One region of the Erwinia sp. INIA01 genome, then DNA from elsewhere that is predicted to be linked to it. Evidence: predicted binding sites of a transcription regulator. Region 1 holds the regulator's gene; each other region holds the start of a gene.
The links. The regulator Fur, encoded in region 1, represses iron uptake genes when iron is present. The targets are predictions, from matches to a motif close to ATAATAATGAGAACNACTATCAA.
Positions count from the first base shown of each region.

Region 2: OMR58_RS09765 (TonB-dependent siderophore receptor) is a predicted target of Fur. The motif match lies at 3,970-3,992, and genes of this name have one in related genera.
Region 3: feoA (ferrous iron transporter A) is a predicted target of Fur. The motif match lies at 1,690-1,712, and genes of this name have one in related genera.

Region 1 covers NZ_JAPDNC010000012.1:30,279-36,755, reverse strand. Annotated here, with positions in the region: gene OMR58_RS19925 (MFS transporter) at 1-289, shown strand, start outside; gene OMR58_RS19920 (hypothetical protein) at 286-675, shown strand; gene mtr (tryptophan permease) at 792-2,039, shown strand; gene fur (ferric iron uptake transcriptional regulator) at 2,096-2,539, opposite strand; gene fldA (flavodoxin FldA) at 2,934-3,464, opposite strand; gene ybfE (LexA regulated protein) at 3,610-3,891, opposite strand; gene ybfF (esterase) at 4,038-4,802, opposite strand; gene seqA (replication initiation negative regulator SeqA) at 5,065-5,601, shown strand; gene pgm (phosphoglucomutase (alpha-D-glucose-1,6-bisphosphate-dependent)) at 5,626-6,477, shown strand, end outside.
Region 2 covers NZ_JAPDNC010000004.1:377,640-384,116, forward strand. Annotated here, with positions in the region: gene OMR58_RS09760 (efflux transporter outer membrane subunit) at 1-554, shown strand, start outside; gene OMR58_RS09765 (TonB-dependent siderophore receptor) at 1,576-3,873, opposite strand; gene OMR58_RS09770 (5' nucleotidase, NT5C type) at 4,356-4,877, shown strand; gene hutG (N-formylglutamate deformylase) at 5,048-5,836, opposite strand; gene hutI (imidazolonepropionase) at 5,833-6,477, opposite strand, start outside.
Region 3 covers NZ_JAPDNC010000003.1:498,240-504,716, forward strand. Annotated here, with positions in the region: gene feoB (Fe(2+) transporter permease subunit FeoB) at 1-1,401, opposite strand, end outside; gene feoA (ferrous iron transporter A) at 1,398-1,640, opposite strand; gene OMR58_RS07760 (Tex family protein) at 1,800-4,136, opposite strand; gene greB (transcription elongation factor GreB) at 4,246-4,725, opposite strand; gene OMR58_RS07770 (TonB-dependent receptor domain-containing protein) at 4,868-6,477, opposite strand, start outside.

The sequences.
Region 1 (6,477 bases):
CTATCTGCTGATGGGGATTGGCGGCGGGATTGCCGCAAACTGCGCGCAGACCACGGCGTTAATTGAACTGAACGAGCAGCAAATGAGTGGGGGAAGTACGCTGTGGAATATTAACCGGCAGCTGACGTTCAGCCTCGGCACCGCGTTGTTTACGCTACTGCTGGCGGTGCTGAGCCGTTATTTTCCTGGTGAACTGGCGTGGCATCTGGCATTTATTATTGCAGCCGTGAGCGGTTTACTGCCGCTGTGGCTAATTTATCAACGACGTTTTCATAAGGAAATCCAATGATCGATCTTACTAACAAGGCATCACAGAGCGTCATTGTTCTGCATCAGCTGATTGAGGCTGTCTTTCACGGCGACGGCAGCAAGACTGCTGAGCTGCTCACGCATTTTGCTGAAGATTTTGTGATGGTCACCCCGACCGGTAAAAGCCTGGCACTGGCAGACGTTGAGGACTTATTCAACCGCTTAACCGGCGCGCGTCAGGGGATGACGATAAGCATTGAGCAGTTCAACGTTATTTCGCAGCGGGGGGATGAGGTGGTCATCCAGTATCACGAACTGCAACAGCAGCAGAATAATCATTCGCATCGTATTTCGCTGGCGGTCATTAACTGCGCAACCCAGCCGCCGAGCTGGCGTTATCTGCAGGAAACCATGGTAGCAAACTGATTATTGTACTAGTTCGCGGGTGCGGCCTGGTGTAGAATATGCGGCGTTAATGCCGTGCATCCAGTGAATAATTCCGGTGATGGCGGTAAGTTTCCGTTTTTTGCTAAGGATTAGTCATGGATTTACCGGTTTCCCCCGCCCGCCTGCCTTCTACACTCTGGGGAACGCTAATTATTAGCGGCACGATTATCGGTGCCGGGATGTTCTCGTTACCGGTGGTGATGTCCGGTGCATGGTTTCTCTGGTCGTCAGCATTACTGATTATCACCTGGTTCTGCATGTTGCTTTCCGGGTTGCTGTTTTTGGAGGCCAGTCTGCATTATCCGGCCGGTTCCAGCTTCGACACGATCACTCGCGATTTGTTGGGACGGGGCTGGAATCTGATTAACGGTCTGTCCGTCGCCTTTGTTCTGGGGATACTGACCTATGCCTATATCTCCGCCAGTGGAGCGATTATCCAGCATACGCTGAGCCAGCTATCATTGCCGGTTTCTGCCCGCAGCGCTGGGTTCGCTTTTACGCTACTGGTAGCGCTGTTTATCTGGCTGGGTACGGCAATGGTCAGTCGTATGACGCTGATTTTTCTCGGCGCGAAAGTGATTACGTTTTTGATTATCTTTGGCGGACTGCTGTGGCATATCGAACCGGTGAAACTGCTGGACAGTCATGGGGAGGAAAGCCACTACCTGCGCTATCTGTGGATGGTGATCCCATTTTGCCTCGCTTCATTTGGCTATCACGGTAATATCGCCGGGCTGGTCAGCTACTATCAAAAGAACGGCAGCCGGGTTTGTCGCTGTCTGGTGTTTGGCACACTGCTGGCACTGGTGATCTACTTTATCTGGATTATTGGCACGATGGGCAATATCCCGCGCCACGAATTCAAAGCGATTGCAGCACAGGGCGGAAATATCGACGTGCTGGTCGCCGCACTGTCGGGTGTGCTGCACAGCCCCTATCTGAATCTGCTGCTGGATATCTTCTCGAACTTTGCCGTCGCCTGTTCATTCCTCGGTGTCAGTCTGGGGTTCTTCGACTATCTTGCCGATCTGTTTAAGTTTGATCGTTCAGCCTTCGGTCGGTTAAAAACGACGGTGGTCACCTTTATTCTTCCGCTGACGGCGGCGATGATCTGGCCAAACGGCTTTCTTGTGGCGATTGGTTATGCCGGGCTGGCGGCTACGCTGTGGGCGGTGATCACTCCGGCAATGCTGGCGAGAAAGGCCCGACAACGTTTCACCAACGCTGCCTGGCAGGTGAGAGGAGGGACGGCACCGATCGTTCTGGTGCTGATCTTCGGCGCGGTGAATGCGCTGGTTTCCATACTTTCGTACTGGAACGTCCTGCCGGTCTATGCCGGATAACGCGCAAAAAAAACCGGTGGGCATAGCCACCGGTTTCATACTGATTTCAGAACGGATTACTCGTCGTGCAGCGTATCGTCTTCGCGGCAGTCGCCCTTAGAGCAATGGCCATAGAGATACAGGCTGTGATTGCTCAGCTTGATTCCGTGGCGAGTCGCGATTTCACGCTGACGTGCTTCGATATACTCGTCGCGGAATTCAATAACTTTACCGCAGTCCAGGCAGATCAGATGATCGTGGTGGTGCTGCTGAGTCAGTTCGAAAACGGATTTACCGCCTTCAAAGTTATGACGGGTAACGATCCCTGCGTCATCAAACTGGTTAAGCACGCGGTAGACCGTGGCTAAACCGATTTCTTCGCCCATATCAATCAGGCGCTTATACAAGTCTTCCGCACTGACGTGATGGCCTTCTGGTTCCTGAAGCACTTCCAGAATTTTCAGTCGTGGAAGCGTGACTTTCAGGCCGGCCTTCTTTAATGCGGTATTGTTGTCAGTCATGCGGATATTGTCCTGTTACTTTGCTAGTCACTTAGTGGCTGAAAAGCCCTGAACATCGGTTGACGCTAGAGTTGGATGCGTCACAGTATAGAACTCATACATCGAAATGAAAACAACAAGGAATGCCTGATACCACTATTGGATGTAAGGATTAATGTCATTACGTCCAGTGAGGCCTGCGTCCAAATCTTACAAAGTTAACATTTCGCTCTATCTCACTCCGCCGCACGGCGATCGCAAAAGATCGTTTAGAGAGGCTGAAGGATGAGAAAGCGGGTAACCGATAGGGTTATTGTACATTTTTACAGGTGGAAGTTACAAATACGTATCTATTACTTCTATAGGAAAAATCACTGGCCTGATGTGAGATGTCTCTCACATCAGGCCGTTTAGCTTAGGCTTCGATGATTTCTTTCAACTGAAGTTCATCAAAAATTTGCTTAACCCACTTATCAACGCGCTCGTTGGTCAGTTCTGGCTGACGATCTTCGTCAATCGCCAGACCCAGGAAGTGGTTGTCATCCGCCAGGCCTTTAGAAGCTTCGAAATTGTAGCCTTCGGTCGGCCACTGGCCCACCAGGATCGCACCGTTTGGTTCAATGATGTCGCGGATAGTGCCCATCGCATCGCAGAAGTATTCTGAGTAGTCTTCCTGATCGCCACAGCCGAACAGGGCTACCAGCTTACCGTTGAAGTCGATCTCTTCCAGCGTAGGGAAAAAGTCATCCCAGTCACACTGGGCTTCACCGTAATACCAGGTGGGAATGCCCAGCAGCAGAATGTCGAAGGCTTCAAGGTCTTCTTTGCTGCTTTTGGCAATATCACGAACTTCTGCAACGTCTTTACCCAGCTGTTTCTGGATCATCTTTGCAATGTTTTCCGTATTGCCTGTATCGCTGCCAAAGAAAATGCCTACGATTGCCATGAGTTTAATAACCTCTTGAATCTTAATGATATGGTGGCTGCCAAAATTTTTGCAGATAGCCGTAATAATAGCAGACCGCCGTCAATGGATAAATGAGTAATCCTGCGGCATTTGTCGCTTTGTGCGTTGATAGCACGCGGTGTATTCAGGACTGAAGGTGTTTTAACTGGTTTAGCAACATCTCTTCAATCAGTTCACTGCGGCTCATATTGCGCGCTTCGGCCAGTTGGTTAAGTGCGTCAACGGCTTCACTGTTCATTTTCAGCTCGACACGCTTAAGCCCGCGAACTTTATCGCGTTTAAGCTGATTACGTTTATTGATGCGCAGCTGCTCATCACGCGTCAGCGGATTAGTTTTCGGTCGTCCCGGGCGACGTTCATCTGCGAACAGATCGATCGTTGTGCGGTCCGTGTTCTCTTTTGCCATAGATTAGTGATACTGAAAGGCTGGATTTCTGATGTGTCAGGCCGTTATCCGCCGTAAAAATCACCAGCGGAAAAATGTCAGCGCGCATCATACCCCAGTGAAAGTGATGACGACAATGTTTTAACAACATAGGGAAATAATTGTTTTTACAGCACAAAAAATCGACGAATTGCGCGTAAAACTGCATCAGGTTTTTCAGCGTGAACCCAGTGACCGGCCCCGGCCACAACATGCGCCCGCGCCTGAGGAAACTGTGCCAGCAGTGCGTCACGATATTCATCGGCCAGGTAGGGTGAACGCTCGCCGCGAATGAACAGCGCAGGATGCGGCCAGGCAGGCACTGGCTGCCAGCCAATAATCTGGTCGTAGCATTGATACAGCACCGGGACATTAAAACGCCATTCACCTTCGTGGAAAGATTTTAACAGAAACTGGATCACACCCTCTTCCGTCAATGTCTGGCGCATGAGCGCTGCGGCCTGACTACGCGAGGTGATACCAGCATGGGTAACTGCCTGGAGCGCGGCGAAGATATCATCATGATGGCGGGTAGGGTAGGCGACCGGTGCCATATCAATCACCACCAGTCCTGCCACGCGGTCCGGTGCCAGTGCGGTTAGCATCATGGCGATTTTGCCGCCCATTGAATGGCCGATAACGCCGAAACGCTCAATGCCCAGCCCGTCTAACGTTTCCAGCACGTCCTGCGCCATCAGCGCGTAGCTCATTTCGTTCGAGCGTGGCGAAAGACCATGATTGCGTACATCAATCTGAATCAGCCGACGGTTCTGCTTGAGGTCACGAGCGAGGATTCCCAGGTTATCAAGACTGCCAAAAAGCCCGTGGATCAATACCAGAGGCAGATCGTTTGTTGCAGATTGTTCAGATTGCAGGCGGACATTCAAATTCATAGCAAAGTTCTTACAGTTGGGACGAAGGCTTAGGGTATCATGGATTTTACATTTTCTGCCGGGGGTAGCACAGGCGCTGCCAACGATCTTTTTACGGCAAATTCTGACTTTTGCTGGCAAAGAGGGCTTAGGCTACACCCGGGCTGGATTTAACTTTATAATCCTGAAGTTAGGATCCGGGTTCCAGAAAGCAGACGATCCTGAAGATCGTATCTGTTTTTGCGCTCGATTCTGATAGAAGCAACAACCGTACTGGATAAAGATGAAAACGATAGAAGTCGACGAAGAGCTATACCGCTATATTGCCAGCCATACTCAGCATATTGGGGAAAGCGCATCGGACATTTTACGCCGTATGCTGAAGTTCACTGCGGGGCAGACCGCGCCTGCGGCACCCGTTGCCCAGGTGGTTAAAGAGCCCGCTGTCGTGAAATCTGAACCTCGCCCGCAGGATCGCGTTCGCGCCGTGCGTGAACTGCTGCTTTCTGACGAATATGCCGAGCAGAAGAAAGTGGTGAACAGGTTTATGCTGATTTTATCGACTTTATACACCCTGGACGCCAAAGCCTTTGGCGATGCCACCGAGTCGCTGCATGGCCGCACGCGGGTCTATTTCGCGGGTAACCAGCAGACGCTGACTCAGAATGGTACGCATACCAAGCCTCAGCATATTCCGGGTACCCCTTACTGGGTAATCACCAACACTAATACCGGCCGCAAGCGCAGCATGGTGGAACATATCATGTTATCGATGCAGTTCCCGGCGGAACTGACCGAGAAAGTTTGCGGTACCCTTTAACCGAAGCGTCAGGGAGAAGCGCCAATGGCCAATCACCCCCGTGCCGGGCAGCCAGCCCGGCAGAGCGATTTAATTAACGTTGCACAGCTAACATCGCAGTACTACGTATTGCAGCCTGAATTGGGTAATGCTGAACATGCAGTAAAATTCGGCACCTCAGGTCATCGCGGTAGCGCGGGTCGTCACAGTTTCAATGAAACGCATATCCTGGCTATTGCTCAGGCTATTGCCGAAGAACGTAAAAAGAACGGCGTGACCGGGCCTTGCTACGTCGGTAAGGACACCCATGCGTTGTCAGAACCGGCGATTATCTCGGTGCTGGAAGTGCTGGCGGCAAACGGTGTGGATGTGATTGTGCAGCAGGATAATGGCTATACGCCGACCCCTGCGATTTCCAACGCCATCCTTGAGCATAATAAAGCTGGCGCGGCACTGGCGGACGGCATTGTGATTACGCCTTCCCACAATCCACCGGAAGATGGCGGCATCAAATATAATCCGCCAAACGGCGGACCGGCGGATACCAACGTCACCAAAGTGGTGGAAGATCGTGCCAATGCCTTAATTAAGGGCGGTCTGAAAGACGTTAAGCGTATTTCTCTGGATCAGGCATGGGCCAGCGGCCATCTGCAGGAGCAGGATCTGATCCAGCCGTACATCGAAGGCCTGGCGCAGATCGTTGATATCCCGGCAATCCAGAAAGCGGGCCTGAAAATTGGCGTCGATCCGTTGGGTGGCTCCGGCATTGCCTACTGGCAGCGGATCGCTGAGTTCTACAAGCTCGATCTGACCATCGTTAACGATGCGGTCGATCAGACTTTCCGCTTTATGCACCTGGATAAAGATGGCGTGATCCGTATGGACTGCTCATCCGAG
Region 2 (6,477 bases), on a different contig from region 1:
CGCTGCTGCTGCGCCGCCCGGACGTACAGGAAGCCGAGCACAGCTTGAAGAGCGCCAATGCGGATATCGGTGCCGCACGCGCCAACTTCTTCCCGACCCTGTCGCTGACGTCCAGCGCGGGCGTGGCGAGCGGGTCGCTTTCCAGCCTGTTCAGCCACGGTGCCAACGTCTGGTCGTTTGCACCGAGCCTGTCGCTGCCGCTGTTTGCCGGTGGTACCAACGTGGCGGCGCTGAAGTATGCCGAGGCGGAGAAGCAGGGGCTGATTGCGGCGTATGAAAAGGCGATTCAGAGCGGGTTTAAAGACGTTGCCGATGCGCTGGCGCGCCGTGCCACGCTCAACGAACAGATGGATGCCCAGCGCGAGTACGTGGCGGCAGCGCAGCGCAGTCTAGATTTGTCACTGCACGGTTATCAGGCCGGCAGCGGGGATTATCTGACCGTGTTAACTAATCAGCGTACGCTGTGGTCGGCGCAGCTGGAGCTGATTGCGCTTCAGCAAACGGATTATGATAACCGGATTACGCTGTGGCAGTCGCTGGGCGGCGGGAGCTGATCGCACTTTGGCCGGTATTCAGTTTCTGATAAATAGCTGGCTGAGGGTGTTCTGTGGGGTGAGCGATTGCCGGGACTGCTGGGACTGCTGTCAGTGCGGTGATTGCCGGGATTGCTGTCAGTGCGGTGATTGCGCTGACTGGCGGCTTCCCCGCTCGGGCGGTCCTCGCGCCACGCGCCGCGTGGTTCCCTCACTACAATCGTCAGCCCGTCGGACCGGTGCAGACGGGCCCTCCATGGCCCGGCTGCACCTTTCTCCAGCTTCCCTGCTGGAGAATCCTGGCTTTCCTCTCTTCGTTCAGCGCTGTGGATTGCCCGCTCGGGGAAGCCGCCAGTCTGCTGGTTAATCATTGTGTTGCCTGTTCAAAACCTTTCTTCAATCGATCGTTTTTTCGTGCAGCTGCTTTGAACTCCAATTGTGGTAAGTCACACTAACCCTGCATTGCCATTAAATATTGACTCCCTTCCTTCACTCCGCTCGGTGGATTTCACAATCGGGGAAGCCACCAGTTTGTGAGTTAATCATTGAGTTACCTGTCTAAAAAAACTGCTTAACGATCTCTTGTCTAAATCGGCTTCTTCACAGTATTCAATGATTCAAAAACAATGAGTGCTATCGTTGGAGGTCGCCCTGCCTCTGCGGCTGCTTTTTTTTGCATATTACACAGAAGATATACAGCAGGCTGGCTGTTCCGCCGCCCGGATAATCCGCAGCGCTGAACGGAGAAAGGAAGCCAGGATAAGCCCGCAGGACGCGGGCGCAAGGCTCGGTCGGCACACGGATGTGCCGTCTGAGCCGGTCCGATCGGCTGACGAACACAGAGAAGGGACCGCGAAGCGGCGTGAGGACCGTCCGGGCGGGGGAACAGCCAGCCAGCGAAGAGCACCACTGCTGCAAACGCCATCAGGTGCAAGGACCATCCGACAACCGCAGAGGCTGGGCGAAAAAAACCGCCATCCAAACGGATAGCGGCCTTAACACACACAGCCAGCGAACGAGAAACCCTCGCCCACCGCTGTTATCAGAAGTGCGTATTCAACGACATAAAGTACGTTCTGCCCGACTCATTGTACGTCTCAGCACCCGCACCATACAGATACGCGCCGGTCGTCGCATTACCAGTAGTCGATGCATTACCCGCACGGTAGTGGCGTTTATCCAGCAGGTTATCAATCCCCGCCGTCACATCCACATACTTATTCACGGTATAAGTCGCGCTCAGACCAAAGAGTGCATACGGGCTTAACTCATTGGTTTCGCTACCCGTTGCCGCCACGCCCTTGTAGTTGTACTTCTTCGGCTTCTGTACGCCGTACCAGGCCATGGTGCCGCGCAGGGACAAATCGTTCATCGCCTGCCATTCCAGCGTCGAGTTGATGGTGTACTCTGGGATAATCGACAGATAGTCGCCAGTTTTCTTGTTCTTGTTCTCAATGATGTAGGTGAAGTTATTCTTCATTGAGACGCTGTCAGTAATCGGGAAGTTCAGCGTACCTTCCAGACCCTGGATCAGCGCGCGCGGCACGTTCTCCCACTTGTACACATCGGTCGTACCGACGCTGTACTCCGGCGCGTAACCCGCTTCAATCTTATTGCGGTAATCATTATGGAAGTAGGTCAGGCCCGCCTGATAATCGTCGTGATGGAACTCAAGCCCGATCTCTTTATTGATGCTGGTTTCCGCCTTCAGATCGTCATTACCCTGCAAATAACAGGCTGCAGTACTGGCGTAACAACCCTGGCCGTTGCTGTACAGGATATAGTTCGGGTTGGTCTGATACAGGTTCGGCGCCTTGTAGGCACGGGCGATGCCCATTTTCAGCGTAAAATCACTACCCAGTTCCTGAGACAGGTTCAGCGACGGGCTGAAGTTGCTACCGGTAATCGAGTGGTAGTTAAAGCGAAGGCCCGGCGTCAGCATCGTGGTGTCGGTCAGCTCAATATTGTCGTCAGCAAATACTGAGTAAAGATCGGCTGAAGTATAAATGCTGCGATCGGTTGCAGACACACCCGACACGCTGCCTGCCGTAGCGGCATTCTGCGTATTCGAGGTCGGATCTTTCATCTGCTGATGATTCCACTCAGCGCCAAGGGTTACCGTCTGCTGGAATAACAGATCCAGCGGCAGGTTTACCTCAGTATGCGCATTGGTATCGGCAAGATTAATCGTTGAGAAACCTTCATCAGTGGTATTAAAGATCCCCTCCGTTCCTCCTGCCAGACCTTCCTTAAGACGGGTATTGCGCGTGCGCTCGTACTGAATGTAGTTGGTGGTGGTGACGCCGTTATCCCACGAGCCGGTATGCTTCAGGCTGACATTCTGGCGATACAGGATGTTGGTTTCTTTGCCGTAGTACTTCTGTACCAGCGTGTTGGTGTTGGTGTTCTGCGTATCTCCGGCGTAGATATTGCCCTGGCGGCTGAAACCAGCCCCCAGTTCCAGCGCCTGGCCCGGAATAAATTCCCAGCGCAGAGAGCCGTTAATATCTTCGTTTTTCAATCCTTCACGGCCAGCAGGCACGCTGCCGATATAAGCGCCAGTGCGCTGAGCTTCATGACCAGAGTTAATGTACTGCGCATCGGCCTGAGTTTTGGCCCAGCCGCCGTACAGTTTGAAGGTCAGATTATCCAACAGCTCACCGGTCAGGCTGCCGTTAAAGCGGCGCGTGGCACCTTCAGCCTTATGCTCCGGTACGTTGTAGTAAGTATTAAAACTACCATGCCAGTCTTTGGTTGCCGGTTTAGTGATGATATTGATCACCCCGCCCGCTGCACCGCTGCCGTACAGCGCCGCCGCCGGGCCGCGCAGGACATCAATGCGTTCAATCATTTCCGGTGGCACCCAGGCAGTATCGCCGCGGGAATCACGTTCGCCGCGCCAGCCGTAGCGCACCGAATTCTTGCTTGATACCGGCATCCCGTCGATCAGGATCATGGTATTTTCCGGGCCCATACCGCGAATATCGACCTGGCGATTGTTACCGCGCTGGCCACTGGTGGAGTTGCCGGTCAGGTTCACGCCCGGCATGGTGCGAATCAGTTCAGAAACATCGCGCTCCGGTGGGTGTTTTTTGATTTCTTCCGCGTTGATAGTGGAAACGCCCGGTGCCTGTAAGGTCTGTACTCGGGCGGAAACGACCATCGTCTGGTCGCCGGAAGTCGCATCTTTTTCGGTTTTTTTGCTGGTTTTTGCCTCAGCGCTATCGCTGATTTGTTGCGCATCTGCGGCCACGGCTTCTGCGGAGAAACCCTTTAACGGCAGCAGCGCCAGTCCGACAGCGACACTGATAAGGCTCAATTTTTTACTATTGAATTCCATACTCATCCCTTAATGCCCTGATTTCTTTTTAAAATTACTTATTGTTTTATAAGTAAAAATTCATTTTCACTGCCAACAAACGAAAAGAGAAAGACAATAATAATGATTATCACTTACGACTAAGTATTGCAGCAAATTTCAGGGACCAAATCTCGTGGAGATTAAGTAAAAAAAGGGAAATAGATGTGTATAAATATTTCAACAACATAACAGTGACCCGAAATGTACCTGATATTGGTCAAGTCGAAATCGGGGTTGTCCACAATTGAAATGAGGGTAAATCGGCGAAATCCATCATATTTTTTGAAGGTCTTCATCAAGCTTATGCGGTTTTCTCTTTTCACCGCCCGCGTATGATGTCGCCACGGCAGGAACACTGCGAAATTACCCTCCTGACCGTGCCTGAGTCTTTTTTAGCCAGAAGCCCTGCTTCTGGCTTTTTTTTGATATGCTATGCCTTCAGACCCCATCATGGAGTGATTATGAAACGCATTGCTATTGATATGGATGAGGTTATCGCTGACTTTCATTCTAAAATCCTGCACACCTGGAACCGCCATTTTTCGCAGGAGCTGACCACTGAAGAACTCAACCTCTTTGACCTGCATCAGGACGATCCGGAAAAGCTGGAAGAGATCTTTGAACTGGCCGGGCATCCGGATTTTTTTGCCGATCTGGCGGTGATCCCCGACAGCCAGCGCGTTATTGCCAGCCTCAGCAAGCACTACGAGATTTTTATTACCACCGCGGCCATGCAGGTCCCGGCCTCATTTAATGCAAAATTCCGCTGGCTGAACACCCATTTTCCCGCCATCAAGCCGAGCCATATCGTGTTCTGCGGTAATAAAAGCATAATTAACGCCGACTACATGATTGATGATAATGCGATTAACTTTGTCGACTTCTGCGGAGAAGGCATTCTTTACACGGCCCCGCACAACAGGCACGTTACCGGCTACCGGCGCGTGGACAGCTGGCGCGACGTTGAAGCACTGCTGCTGTAGTCAAAGGCAGACATTTCTGTCGCTAACAGGATTCAGGCGTTAAAGAATCCAGGCAGCAACCACGTCAGAATAAGAGTGAACCGCCACATGTTTATGCGGCGGTATTTTCGAACCGACCTGCTGAAAATCCCCCTTCAGAAATCTTCTGCATACCGGTCTATTGGGCGGGATTACTGTTTACCTTCACGCAATAGCGTATCCACAATCTGCTTCAGCACCACCTGCAAATGCCGGGCCTTATCACCTCGCCAGGCAAACGGCGGCTGCTCATCCATATAGTTACACTGTGCCAGTTCCAGCTGAACCGCATGCTGATTCTCCGCCGGTTTACCGTAGGCGCGAGTAATGTAGCCGCCTTTGAAACGGCCGTTGATCACCCAGCTGAAGCGAGACTGGTCATCACAGACAGCCGTAAGATGCCCCGCAATCTCCGGGCTACAGCTCGCGCCATCATTGGTGCCCAGGTTGAGGTCCGGCAGCTGCCCTTCAAACAGTCGCGGCACCCTTGATGCGATCGAATGCGCATCAAACAACAGCGCATACCCAAACTGGCGACGGATACGCTCCAGCTCCAGACGGATCTGGTCGTGGTAAGGCTGCCAGATGTTTTGCAGATAGCCCGCCCGCTGTGCCGCCGTTGGCGTCATACCCGGCTTAAAGGTCGGCGTACCGTCGAACAGCGTTTCCGGATACAGGCCGGTGGTCGCGGTGGTGTACAGCGCCTGATTATCCGGCGGACGGTTCAGGTCAATCACAAAGCGCGAATAATTGCCGACCAGCACGCTGGCACCCATTTCACGGGCAAACTCATACAGCTGTGGAATATGCCAGTCGGTGTCCGGCAGCCCTTTGGCTGCATCGCTCAGCCCGGCCTCAACTTCCGGCGTCAGCGCCGTACCGGCATGGGGAATGCTCAGCAGCAGCGGCAGCTTACCGGCGCTAAATTCAAAAGCGTTCATCGTTCTTCTCCTCGGAAAATAACCCGGCAGGGCAATTGCCCACCCAGCCAGTAAACCAGCTCCGCCGGGCGTTCCAGCGGCCAGTGGACAAAATCAGCCAGCTTGCCCGGCTCCAGCGACCCCAGAGAGGCTGCAAGGCCCAGCGCCTGCGCGCCGCGAAGCGTAACCCCGGCCAGCGCTTCTTCCGGCGTCATGCCAAACAGCGTACAGCCCATATTGAGCATCAGCCTCAGGGAGAGTGCAGGTGAAGTACCCGGGTTCGCATCGCTGGCCAGCGCCATCGGCACGCCGTATTGGCGGAACAGCGCGACCGGCGGACGCTGAGTTTCCCGCAGCAGATAGAATGCGCCCGGTAGCAATACCGCCACCGTGCCGCTCTGCGCCATCGCCGCAATATCACTCTCGGTGGCGTATTCCAGATGGTCCGCAGACAGCGCGTTAAACCGCGCGGCCAGCGCACCGCCGCCCAGGGACGAGAGCTGTTCGGCATGCAGTTTAACCGGCAGGCCCAACTGCTGTGCGGCAAGGAAGACTTTCTCAACCTGCGCGGGGGTGAACGCCAGATACTCGCAGAACGCATCCACCGCATCCGCCAGCTGTCCGGCAGCCACCTGCGGCAGCAGCTCGCGGCAGATGACGTC
Region 3 (6,477 bases), on a different contig from region 1:
CAGTCCGGTCAGGATAGCAACCACAATACCCAACACATAAAGGCTGAAGACAATCAGTGCACCGTGTTGACCAAAGAAAGCCGCCGCAAAAACGGCGAAAATCGCCAGACGCGCACCGCAGGAGATAAACGGCGCCATCAGGACGGTCATTAAGCGTTCGCGCGGTGCATCGAGCGTGCGGGCTCCCATTACGGAAGGAACGTTACAACCAAAGCCGACAATCAACGGCACAAAGGATTTACCGGGTAGCCCCAGCGCCTGCATCAGGCGATCCATGACGAAGGCGGCGCGCGCCATATAGCCGGAGTCTTCCAGCAGCGACAGGAACAGAAACATCATGCCGATCTGCGGCACCAGCGGCATCACCGTATTGATCCCGCCGCCAACTCCCTGAGCCAGGAAAAGCGTCAGCCAGTCCGGAAAATGCAGAGTGATCCCCAGCCACTGAGTACCCTGAATAAAAATAGCGGCGGAACCGAGATCGAACAGCGGCTGTAGCGCGCCGCCCAGGTTGATCGCCAGAAAGAACATCAGATACATCACCAGGAAAAATATCGGCAGCCCCAGCCAGCGGTTCATTACCAGCTGGTCGAGCCGCTGCGAAAAACTGATGCCGGTGGTACCGTGAACCATCGCACCCATGCAGAGTTCATCGATTCTCTGGTAACGGCTGCTGGCGATAGACTGTGCGGCATCGTCATCGATCTTAAGGAGAAGATCCGCCAGCAGTGCGGTCGCTTCTCCTGCCTGCTGCCGGCTCCAGATATCACCCTCCAGCATTTGCAGCGCCAGCCAACGTTGTTGTTTTTTCGGTATTGCTTCGGGCTGAGCATCCGCAAGCTTAGCGATCGCGTCCTGTAGCGCCTGTGGATAGTCGACGATTGGATTGGGTGCGCTGCGATCGTGACGATCGATAGCCTGTTTAAGTGCATCAATACCCTGACCTCGGGTAGAGATCAGCGGTACGACCGGGCAACCCAGCGCCAGCGAGAGCGCGTTGCTATCAATATTGATCTGTTGACGATCGGCGATATCCAGCATATTCAGCGCAACGATGCAGGGCTGCCCCATTTCCAGCAGCTGGGTGGTGAGATACAGATTGCGCGCCAGATTGCTGGCATCCACCACATTAATCACCAGGTCTGCTTCTCCGCCAAGCAGGTAATGGCAGGCAATTTGCTCGTCCAGCGACGCCTGTGTGGACAGCGTCGTCAGTGAATAGGTACCGGGAAGATCCACCAGCCGCACCTGATTCTGTGGGGTGCTGAACAACCCCTCCTTGCGCTCAACGGTGACGCCCGCCCAGTTACCGACCCGCTGCCGCGATCCGGTCAACTGATTAAAAAGGGTGGTTTTACCCACATTTGGGTTACCGGTGAGTGCGATAGTACAGGATTTCATATTTCTGCCCCGGCGGCGGCCAGGCTTTCGAGCTGAAGCAGGGCGAGATCTTTCTTACGTAGCATCAGGCTGATTCGCGATGTTTTGATTTGTAATGGATCGCCGAGTGGCGCGATGCGAACCAGCTGAAATGTGGAACCGGGTAGCAAGCCCAGGGACATCAGTTTCTGTCGAAATACCGGGCTGACTTCGGGAGAAAAACGAAGAATGCGATAACGCTGTTTTGGTATCAGTTGCATGCCTGTGCCCGCCACATGGATAAAAATGAGTGATAATCAACCGATGCAAATTTTAATGAGAGTGATTATCGCTGGTATTGATATGGCGCAATGTTGGCACTGCAAGTGACAGCAGATCGTAGCAAAGAGGGCGGATCGGCCGATCCGCCCGTGGAGCTGTTAGCGTTTTTTACCGAATGCGGCAGCCAGCGCATCGCCCATTGCGCTGTTACCCGCAGGCTGTGCGGCAGGGCGTTTAGTGCTTTTCGCCGGGCGGGCGTTGTCCCGGTTATTGGTGTTGCTGTTAGTGTTGCCGCCGCCGCGACGGGCGTTGGTTTCCCCCGGCTGTTCGTCAAGACGCATGGTCAGGGCGATGCGTTTGCGCTGCAAATCCACTTCCATGACCTTCACTTTGACAATATCCCCGGCTTTCACCACTTTGTGCGGGTCGTCGACAAACTTATCCGACAGCGAGGAGATATGCACCAGTCCGTCCTGATGAACACCGATATCAACGAAGGCACCAAAGTTAGTCACGTTGGTCACTGAACCCTCCAGTACCATACCCGGCAGCAGATCGTTCAGGGTGTCCACGCCTTCAGCAAACTGGGCGGTTTTAAACTCAGGGCGCGGGTCGCGGCCTGGTTTTTCCAGCTCCTTGATGATGTCGCTGACCGTAGGCACGCCGAAACGCTCATCGGTGAAATCCACCGCTTTCAGGTTGCGTAGCTCACTGGGGTTGCCCATCAGGTCGCCCAGCGACTGTCCGGTTGACGCCAGAATTCGTTCAACGACCGGATAGGCTTCCGGGTGAACGGTAGAGGCGTCCAGCGGGTTATCCCCCTGGCTGATGCGCAGGAAGCCGGCGCATTGCTCAAACGCTTTCGGCCCCAGACGGCTGACTTTCAGCAGCTGCTGGCGGTTCTGGAAGCGGCCGTTTTCATCGCGCCAGCTGACAATGTTCTGGGCAATCATTTTGCTCAGTCCCGCCACGCGGGTCAGCAGTGGTACTGAGGCGGTGTTGAGATCCACGCCGACGCCGTTAACACAGTCTTCCACCACGGCATCCAGCTTTTTCGCCAGCTGGCTCTGGCTGACGTCGTGCTGGTACTGACCGACGCCGATGGATTTCGGGTCGATTTTCACCAGCTCAGAGAGCGGGTCCTGCAGGCGGCGGGCAATGGAGACCGCGCCGCGAATCGATACATCCAGATCGGGGAATTCCTGTGCTGCCAGTTCGGAAGCCGAGTAAACGGATGCACCGGCCTCGCTGACGATCACTTTCTGGCCCTGCACCTGTGGGAACTGTTTTTGTACATCCAGGTAGAAGCGCTCGGTCTCGCGGGAGGCGGTTCCGTTACCGATAGCGGTCAGCTCCACATGGTGCTTCGCACACAGCGCGGCAACGGCGGAAGCCGCTTTGGCGATTTGCCCGGTGTGTGGGTAAATGGTATCAGTAGCAACCAGCTTGCCGGTGGCGTCAACCACGGCCACTTTCACCCCGGTACGCAGGCCCGGGTCAAGGCCCATGGTGGCGCGCATGCCCGCCGGTGCTGCCATCAGCAGGTCGTGCAGGTTACGGGCAAAGACGTTAATCGCTTCATCTTCCGCACGCTCGCGTACCGTGCCCATCAGCTCAGTTTCCAGGTGCAGCAGGACTTTGATGCGCCAGGTCCAGCTGACCACGGCTTTACGCCATGCATCGGCAGGCGCGTTGTTGAGGCGCAGGCCGAGATGATCGGTGACGATCTGCTCGCCGTGGCTTTCGCGCGGCGGCTCATCAAACTGGGGATCGGCATTCAGCGACAGCTGCAAAATACCTTCGTTGCGGCCGCGAAACATCGCCAGCGCGCGGTGTGAAGGCACGGTGGCCAGCGCTTCATGATGGTCGAAGTAGTCGCGGAACTTGGCACCTTCGTCCTCTTTACCTTCAATGACGCGGGATACCAGGTGGGCGTTTTTCCACAGGTAGTCACGCACTTTCGCCAGCAGCGACGCGTCTTCGGCAAAGCGTTCCATCAGAATATAGCGCGCGCCGTCGAGGGCGGCTTTCACATCTGCAACGCCTTTATCCGCATCGACAAAGCCCGCTGCCCGCTGTTCTGGGTCCTGCGACGGGGCCTGCCACAGCGTATCGGCCAGCGGTTCCAGTCCGGCTTCAATGGCGATCTGCCCACGGGTGCGGCGCTTCGGTTTATAGGGGAGGTAGAGATCTTCCAGCTCGGTTTTGCTCATCGTGCCGTTAATGGCGGCGGCAAGCTCGTTGCTCAGCTTGCCCTGGTCATCGATGGATTTCAGAATCGACTGGCGGCGATCTTCCAGTTCGCGCAGATACCCGAGGCGCGTCTCCAGCGTACGCAGCTGGGTATCGTCCAGCCCTCCGGTCACTTCCTTACGATAGCGGGCAATAAACGGAACGGTATTGCCTTCGTCCAGCAGGCGAACAGCGGCTTCTACCTGTTCTGCTCTGGCCTTGAGTTCATCTGCAATAATGCGGCTCAGCGAATCTTTCATCATTGGGATACTTTTTTGGCTTAAGAAATAGGGGACAGTTATACGGATTGCAGGCGAAAAATGCCAACCCTGAGGCGGTGTAATCGTGATGCAACCGGTTATCGCCGCGTAATTAGGACTCTTCTATATAGCTGATATCGTTCACGTACCAGAGAGCGTCACCTACCGGGGTATGCACGGTGGCGGCATCGCCCACCTCTTTTTTCAGCAGCGCACGGGCCATCGGCGAGTCGATAGAAATATAGTCGTTGCGCCCGAAGATTTCGTCATAGCCGACGATGCGAAAGCGTTTGATGTCGCCGTCGTCGTTTTCCACCTCAACCCACGCGCCGAAAAACACTTTGCCATCCTGCTGCGGTGAGTAGTCGACAATGCGCAGCTGCTCCAGGCACTTGGTCAGATAGCGCACCCGGCGGTCGATCTCACGCAGGCGCTTTTTATTGTACTGGTAGTCGGCGTTTTCGCTGCGGTCGCCGAGGCTGGCAGCCCAGGTGACTTTTTTTGTCACTTCCGGGCGTTCTTCACGCCACAGGTAGTCCAGTTCCTGCTTCAGCAGGTTGTAGCCGCCGCGGGTGATCAGTTTGGTTTTCATCGTTAACCCATGCCGTAACCAGAGAAAACGCTATTTTGTGATGAGATGAGGCGGGGATGCAACCCACAGGGTGATGAGAAAGCAGCAGGGGGATGGATCTCCCCAAAAAAGAATCAGGCCGGGAATCCACCCGGCCATGCGATCAGAAGCGATACTCCATATTCGCCGTTAACGTGCGGCCCGGGTAGAAGTTGTAGCCCATGCTGGTCGGGGTGCCGTCCATCTGGTCGGTCAGGTTGGCCAGGTATACTCCCAGCTTCAAATCTTCCGTGGCCTGGTAGTTGGCAAACAGATCGACCTTAACGGTTTTTGGCCACAGGTTGGCGGTGAGCCAGCCGTCGCCATCGGGTAGCGGCAGCTGAGAATTTTGCTCCGCATAAGGACCGGCCTGCGCATCTTTGACATACCAGTAGGAAGCGCGCTGTTTACCGCGATATTGCAGGGTGGTTCCCAGCTCTAACTTACCGTGATATGGGGTGATTGCGGCGGTGATACTGCCCCGCACTGGCTCGATCAGGCTGGTTTCCATCCAGTTCCAGCCGGAATAGCACTGCGACCCGCCGTTGTCGCCGCCCTGGGTATAGATGGTGTCACCCGCTTCGTTATAGCTCTGATGATAGTAACTTCCGCTTGGCGAATTCGCGCTGCACATCTTATTGTCGTGGCGAAGTGGAACCGTCAAATTGCTGCGGATATAGAACAGCGGTTGTTTATATGCCAGATTAAATTCAAAACCCTGGCGGATCACGGCGTTGAGGTTATTCACGTTACCGACGCTCTGGCCGGTGCTGCCGCCACTTTCCCCGATAACATCATCACGCATCCATAGCGGACCGTAGCCGATATAATTTTTGATCCGGTTGCGATAGAAGCCCACGCCGGCGGTAAACTCATCCGCAGCGATAAACAGCGCAGGGCGGTGATAATTGACGCCCAGCTGTAACGACAGGTTTTTTTCCGGTTTCAGGTCGGGATTAACCAGAAATGCCTGCCGCATCCAGACTCCGGAAACATACATTTCACTGCTGGTGGGCGCGCGTTCACTGTAGCCCAATGAGGCGTAAGGAGTCAGCCCGGTATCCGCAAGGGTATACTGCACCGCGAGGTTGCCGGATTTCAGGTTGTAATGCTGTTTCTGATTATCGGTGACCCAGCGCGTGGTGCCTTCTTCTGGATCAATCTTCAGGTCATTGGTTTGGGTACTGAGATCCTGAAAAGCCAGATCGTAGGCTTGATTGTAGTCATAACCCTGCCCAACATAACCGTCGATCAATGTACCGAAACTGGCGATCGTGCCAGCCTTGCTGGTGTTACCGCTGCGATAGTGTGGGTCGTAGATCGTCATATCCACCCGCTGATAGCCCACCCCTGCGCTGATTTGTAGCGGGCCGTTATCATCGGTGCTTAGTGCCAGTGCAAGGCTTTTGGTGGTGGTGCGGGAATCGTTATCCCACTTTGGGATCGGGTAGTCGTAGCCCCAGCTCAGATACTGCTTGTGTAACGCATCCTCTTCGGTGAAGGCGTCGACCTTTTTCTTTTCGCTGCGGTATTCCACGCCGCTATCCAGCCGCCAGTCCCCGACAACCGGCAGGCTGAAATGGCTGCTGTTGGCCAGTTTGATGCCGTTGGACTTGTTATCAACGTTGTAGTGCATGTCCTGGTTATAAGCGTAAGAGCCTGCCGATCCCAGCCACCCCTGTTTACGCCGCTGCTGTTCGTGATAAATCTGCACGCTTGGATTGAACAGATCGG